2 regions of the Vibrio sp. V30_P3S12P165 genome follow, and region 1 is predicted to be linked to the other one. Evidence: predicted binding sites of a transcription regulator. Region 1 holds the regulator's gene; the other holds the start of a gene.

Region 1 (3,423 bases):
GTAAAGCAGCCAGCAAGCGTGCAGACCACACTTCACCATGGCCAAGTACGGCAGCGCGCTCAGCACTAGACAGTGGCGTAGGCAATTCACTGAGTGCTGAACACTCATCATTGAGTTTTTCTAGTAATATGGCGGCCCTATTATCGGGTAATAGAGCTTCAATCAGTTGACTTTGGTATTGACGTAATGACTGTAATAATTCATGAGCGATACGGCCATCGGTTGCTCGTTGTTCTAAAAAAGCGATGAGGTGATTGGTCGTTTTTCCTGCCGCGGAGACGACAATCAGATCTTCTGCTTGTGAATAGCTTTTCAGAATCCCGATCACTTTTTGGTAGCAAGCGGCATCGGCGAGGCTACTTCCTCCAAATTTATGCAGTTGTCTCTCCATTAACAGCTCTCCTGTACTTTTTTAAAGGCTTGATCGAGATCCGCAATTAAGTCTGTCACCTCTTCTAGGCCAACGGATAAACGTAATAATTGTTCTGAAACGCCCGCTTTTGCTAACGCCTCTTCCCCCATTGCGCGATGGGTCATGGAGGCAGGATGACAGACTAAACTTTCTACCCCGCCTAATGATTCAGCTAACGAGAAAAGAGCAAGGTGACCGACAAAAGCTTTGAGTTGAGCAAATGAGCCTGCAAAATCAAAACTGAGCATTGAACCAAAGCCAGTTTGTTGCTGTTTAGCGATAGTATGGCCAGGGTGAGAGGTTAAACTGGGATGATAAATGGTGGCCACTAAAGGCTGACTTTGTAGATAAGTTAAAATACGTTGCGCACTTTCTTCATGTCCACGCATTCTGGCTGCTAAAGTACGTAGCCCCCTAAGTGTCATGTAACTATCAAACGGGGTGCCGGTAGAACCGAGGCAGTTACCCCACCATGCTAGCTCTTCTGCATGCGGGCTGGTTTTACTGATAATAGCACCACCAATCACATCAGAATGACCATTCAGATACTTGGTGGTGGAGTGAATGACAAAATCAGCCCCTAAGGTTAGTGGTTTTTGATAAATCGGTGTAAGAAAAGTATTGTCGACGGCAATCAGTGTGCCCACGGCTTTGGCTTGTTGACAAATGTCGGCAATATCAACCACGCGAACGAGTGGATTTGATGGTGTTTCGATGAGTAGCAGTTTAGGTTTGAGAGCGAACGCATCCGCTAAAGCTTGCGGATCGGATTGGTCGATAAATAGCACCTTGAAATCCCCTTTTTTCGCTCTGGAATTGAGCAGTCGATAGGTGCCGCCATAGCAATCATGGGGTGCAATAATCCACTCTTTAGGGGTTAGAAAGGTGGAGATCCACAGGTTAATGGCGGAGGTTCCACAGTTGGTCACAATGGCCCCTTCTCCCCCTTCTAATTCAGATAAGGCCTGTTCAAGTAGCCCTCGATTTGGGTTACCCGAGCGTGTATAGTCATAGGTGGGGACTTCACCAAAAGCAGGAAATCCATAGTTAGTTGATAAATAAATGGGGGGAACAACAGCATGGTATTGAGTATCTGATTCAATACCGGTTCGAGCGGCAATGGTGGCTGACTGACGAGTGGTCATAACGATTTCCTTTCCTGATGATCGTCCGATATTGGAATGAATAGGTTCATTCACACAACCTATCATCACACTGATGACGATAAATAACGCTATTTGATCTTTTAGATAAGTTGACACTTTACTCATCACTAAATGAGACGTCAACACTTCTAGATGTCTATATGTCTTTGCTTATGGCGGTAAATCCCGCTAAAATTAGGGTCTTTGATTATTTAGATTCGAATTCAAACAACGAAGGTGCGCAATGGCAGACTGGAATGGCGAGTATATTAGCCCATATGCTGAGCATGGAAAAAAAAGTGAACAGGTAAAAAAAATTACGGTATCAATTCCACTAAAGGTATTGAAAGTCCTCACTGATGAACGTACTCGACGTCAAATCAATAACTTGCGCCATGCAACTAACAGTGAATTGTTGTGTGAAGCTTTTTTGCATGCCTACACAGGTCAGCCGCTGCCCACTGATGAAGACTTGCGAAAAGATCGTCCAGATGATATTCCCACTGAAGCTAAAGCATTAATGACCGCGATGGGGATTGAATTTGAAGCCTATGACGAATAAACCACTCACAATAAAAAACCTAGCAGCGCTAGGTTTTTTATTGTAGTCAGAAGATCCAGTTCAGTTTTAGTCTTGCAGATAGTTTTAGTCTTGCATATAGTTTTCTGGCATTGCGATGCGGGCCACACCGGAATCGATGGCGGCTTGTGCAACGGCTCTTGCTACGCGAGACAATAAACGTGGATCCATGGGTTTAGGAATGATGTATTCAGCACCAAAGCTGAGTTTTTTGACTCCCGCCGCTTGTAGGACTGCGTCTGGTACAGGTTCTTTGGCTAATTGACGAATGGCCTCCACAGCCGCTAATTTCATCTCATCATTAATCTCGCTGGCTCGTACATCCAGTGCACCTCGGAAAATGAACGGGAAGCAGAGTACGTTATTCACTTGGTTTGGATAATCACTGCGGCCGGTACCCATGATCAAATCATCGCGAACTTGATGGGCTAATTGCGGTTTAATTTCTGGATCTGGGTTAGAACAAGCAAAGATGACGGGGTTGTCTGCCATTAATTTTAATGCTTCAGGTGGCAGTAAATTCGGGCCAGATACGCCAAGGAATAAATCGGCACCCGCAATCACATCTTCCAGAGTCCGTTTATCAGTGTTGTTGGCAAATAAGGCTTTATATTGATTGAGATCGTCTCGGCGAGTATGAATCACTCCTTTGCGATCCAACATATAAATTTTTTCACGCATTGCACCACATTTAATCAGTAGCTCCATACAAGCAACAGCCGCTGCGCCAGCCCCTAAGCAGACAATAATGCAATCTTTGAGTTGTTTCCCTTGCAGTTCAATGGCATTGAGCATGCCTGCTGCGGTCACAATCGCGGTTCCGTGTTGATCATCATGAAATACGGGCACGTCACAGCGTTCGATTAGGCGACGTTCGATTTCAAAGCAGTCTGGTGCTTTAATATCTTCTAAGTTGATACCACCAAAAGAGTCGGCGATATTGGCGACAGTATCGACAAATTCATCAATGGTGCGGTGTTTGACTTCAATATCAATCGAATCAAGATTAGCAAAACGCTTAAACAGGAGCGCTTTCCCTTCCATAACGGGTTTGGAAGCCATTGGGCCAAGGTTTCCTAATCCTAAGATGGCGGTGCCATTCGAAATGACGGCAACCATATTGCCTTTCCCGGTGTATTTGTAGACATTGTCAGCATTCTGTGCAATTTCACGGACAGGTTCAGCAACACCTGGACTGTAAGCCAGCGCAAGGTCGGCAGCCGAATCGGCTGGCTTAGTTAAAGCAATCGCAATTTTTCCCGGCGTTGGGAACGCGTGATAATCAA
Region 2 (3,423 bases), on a different contig from region 1:
TAGTTGCGGTAACCGGTTTCTATCGTCTTTATTTATAGGGTCATTGTCGGCGATATTTCGAGAGGAAAATCACGACGGATTGATAAAATTGCAGCTAAGCTTACTATCAGGGCGACGAGAAAGGAGCAAAATGATGGATTTAAGCAACATTAGCCGTCTTGATGACGCAATTTTATTAGGCATTATTAATGAAAAACTGCGTTTAGAGTGTGATAGCTTGGATGAACTCGTATCCATGTATGAGATGAATGAACAACATGTGGTTGGTAAGTTGAGTAATCTAGGCTTTAGGTATGACCCTCTCACCAACCAGTTTAAATCGTATTAATAGCTTGTTTTCCGCATAATTTAAGCCATCTTGATCCCGTCAAGGTGGCTTTTGCATTGTTGGCGAGCGATAGCAAAAAAAGCTTGTAAGTAACGCTTGTCTTTTTCGCTGTGGCGGGTTGCGGCAAATAACCGACGCCATAATCCATCGCCTAATGGTTTGCTGGTGATAAGTCCCTGGCGTGAAAATTCACTGATCGCCCAGTTGGGCAACGTGGCAACGCCTAATCCGGCAGACACCATTTGGACTAGCATTAAAGTATTGTCTGCTTGTTTCCACTTTGCTGGTTCTACGCCTGCCGGGTGTAGGAAATGTTTGACGACATCTAAGCGTTGTTTTTGTACCGGATAACACAGCATGGTTTGTTCGGCCAAATCTTGTGGTGTGATGACGGTTTTATCAGCGAGTGGATGGTTGGTTGCAGTAATAAGGCGCATTTCAAAGTCAAATAAGGGTTCATAATGCACCTCTGAGCGCGGTAAAATATCAGAGGTAATCACCAAGTCTAGCTCTCCTGCTAGTAATGCAGGTAAGGGTTCAAAACCAAACCCTGAGGAAAAATCGAGCGTTACACTGGGCCAAGCTAATTGATATTCACGCAGGGCAGGCATTAACCATTGGAAGCAAGAATGGCATTCAATTGCCATGTGTAAGCGTCCATTCACATCTTCTTTCAGGCTGGCGAGTTCGTTCTCTGCTTTGGCTAAGCGTGGCAATATTTCATCGGCAATGCGAAGCAGAATATTACCTTCTGATGTAAAACGAACCGGGCGTGTTTTGCGGAGAAAAAGTTGTCCACCAATCCGAGCTTCAAGATCTTTTATTTGATGGGATAACGCCGACTGAGTCAGGTGTAAAGCCGTGGCGGTGGCGGTTAGTGAGCCCGTTTCTCGCAGTGAAACTAAGGTTCTTAAATGTTTAAGCTCGATCATGTATCACCTTCACCTTCCCTTTTTTATTATTAATTTATCTAAACTTACGTGTTTTTTTTAACCGTGTAAACATCTAGATGGCTATTTGTTGTTAATCCTACGAATGAAATGTTTATAAACATGAAATTTTCTAATAAACAAGTTGAATAATTGGTGATTGTATTCAGTATCATGTTACGCGATAGTTTAGCCATCCAGATGTCTTTTAATGTCTGCACCTATCTATAGAAGGATAAAACACATGGCAACGACAACGCATATTCTCGGTTACCCACGTATTGGTGAAAAACGTCAGCTAAAATTTGCCCTGGAGCAGTATTGGCGTGGTGAAATTGAGCAATCTCAACTGCAACAGGTTGGACAAAGTATTCGTCAACAAAACTGGCACCAGCAGCAAGAGGCAGGGTTGAGTTTTGTGACTGCGGGTGATTTTGCTTGGTATGATCATGTATTAACTACAACACTTTTGCTTGGTCATGTTCCCGAACGCCATCGTCATGGTTTTCCTGATCTCGATACGCTATTTCGAGTCGGGCGTGGTCAGTCACAAAATCATTGTGGATGCAGTGGCAGCGCCGCTTCTGATATGACTAAATGGTTTAACACTAACTATCATTACATTGTGCCGGAATTTAGTGCTACAGATAGTTTTGAGGTAAGTTGGCCACAATTGTTTGATGAAGTGAATGAAGCCGTCAAAGCTGGCTATCCGGTTAAACCCGTTCTTCTTGGCCCGTTAAGTTATCTTTATTTAGGTAAAGAGGTTGGGGAAGGTTTTGATCGACTGACATTACTTCCTCGTCTACTTACTGCTTATCAAGCGATTTTAGCTAAATTAGCCAAGCAGGGAGTGACTTGGGTACAAATTGATGAGCCGATCCTAGCTCTGGAACTTGAAACGCCGTGGCAAGAGGCCTTTAAACTGGCTTATCAGGTGATTCAAGGTGAGGTGAAATTACTGTTGACCACCTATTTTGATTCTGTAAGTGATACGTTAGATAAAATTGTTAAACTGCCCGTTAATGGTCTGCATATTGATCTTTCAGCAGCTCCTCAGCAACTCGATGAGGTATTAGAAAAGCTTCCTCAAGACTGGGTATTATCGGCGGGTGTGGTGAATGGACGGAATGTCTGGCGAGCCGATCTCGCTTCACAACTCAATCAACTTCAGCCAGTAAAAGCACAGTTGGGGGATCGCTTATGGGTTGCCAGCTCTTGTTCTCTACTCCATAGCCCCGTTGATCTAGAACTAGAAGCGAACCTTTCACCAGAAGTGCAGAGCTGGTTCGCTTTTGCCAAACAAAAACTGACCGAAATTTCGCTGCTCGGCCAAGCATTAGATGGCGATCATGCAGCAATATTGGCCTGTGAGACGTACAGTCAGCCTATTGTAGCGCGTCAACAAGCCATTCATGTTAATAAGCCTCAAGTTCAAGCTCGGCTTAACAGTATTACCGATTCTCTTGCTGAGCGAAGTGCACCTTATGCAGAGCGTGCTTACCATCAACAAGAAGTGCTTGGGCTTCCCCTGTTACCGACGACAACCATTGGTTCTTTCCCACAAACGGGAGATATTCGTGCCGAACGTCGAGCTTACCGACAGGGCAAGTTAGCTGAAACGGATTATGTGAATGCGCTTAAAGGACATATTGCCGATGCGGTTCAACGTCAAGAAGATCTGGGCTTGGATGTGCTGGTGCATGGCGAAGCCGAACGTAATGACATGGTGGAATATTTTGCTGAAAATCTTGCTGGTTTCCAAACCACGCAGTTTGGTTGGGTGCAGAGTTACGGTTCTCGTTGTGTGAAGCCTGCCATAGTGGTAGCCGATATTGAACGAGAGAAGCCCATGACGGTAGAGTGGTCAAGTTATGCACAATCACTTACCAGTAAAAAGGTGAAAGGGATGTTGACTGGGCCGGTTACGATCCTTTGCTGGACGTTCCCACGTGAAGACATTACTCGGGAGCAAATTGCTCAGCAATTGGCATTGGCGTTGCGTGATGAAGTGTCTGACTTGCAGGATGCAGGCATCAATATTATCCAAATTGACGAACCTGCGATTCGTGAAGGCTTACCATTGAAGAAACGGGATCATCAAGCTTATTTACAATGGGCAGTGCAAGCGTTCAAAATATCGGCTGCGAGCGCTCGACCTGAAAC

Evidence for each region. Region 1 encodes MetJ, which represses methionine synthesis genes. Its sites were predicted from a motif close to TTAGACNTNTANANGTCTAA; they were not measured.
Region 2: a site for MetJ is predicted at 1,447-1,466, ahead of metE (5-methyltetrahydropteroyltriglutamate--homocysteine S-methyltransferase). Genes of this name have one in related genera too.

The regions. Positions count from the first base shown of each region.
Region 1 covers NZ_WXWH01000060.1:51,949-55,371, reverse strand. The annotation lists gene CAG57_RS12310 (bifunctional aspartate kinase/homoserine dehydrogenase II) at 1-397, opposite strand, end outside; gene CAG57_RS12305 (O-succinylhomoserine (thiol)-lyase) at 391-1,557, opposite strand; gene metJ (met regulon transcriptional regulator MetJ) at 1,802-2,119, shown strand; gene CAG57_RS12295 (malic enzyme-like NAD(P)-binding protein) at 2,204-3,423, opposite strand, start outside.
Region 2 covers NZ_WXWH01000030.1:257,889-261,311, reverse strand. The annotation lists gene CAG57_RS06835 (hypothetical protein) at 1-38, shown strand, start outside; gene CAG57_RS06830 (DUF4250 domain-containing protein) at 134-328, shown strand; gene metR (HTH-type transcriptional regulator MetR) at 349-1,260, opposite strand; gene metE (5-methyltetrahydropteroyltriglutamate--homocysteine S-methyltransferase) at 1,502-3,423, shown strand, end outside.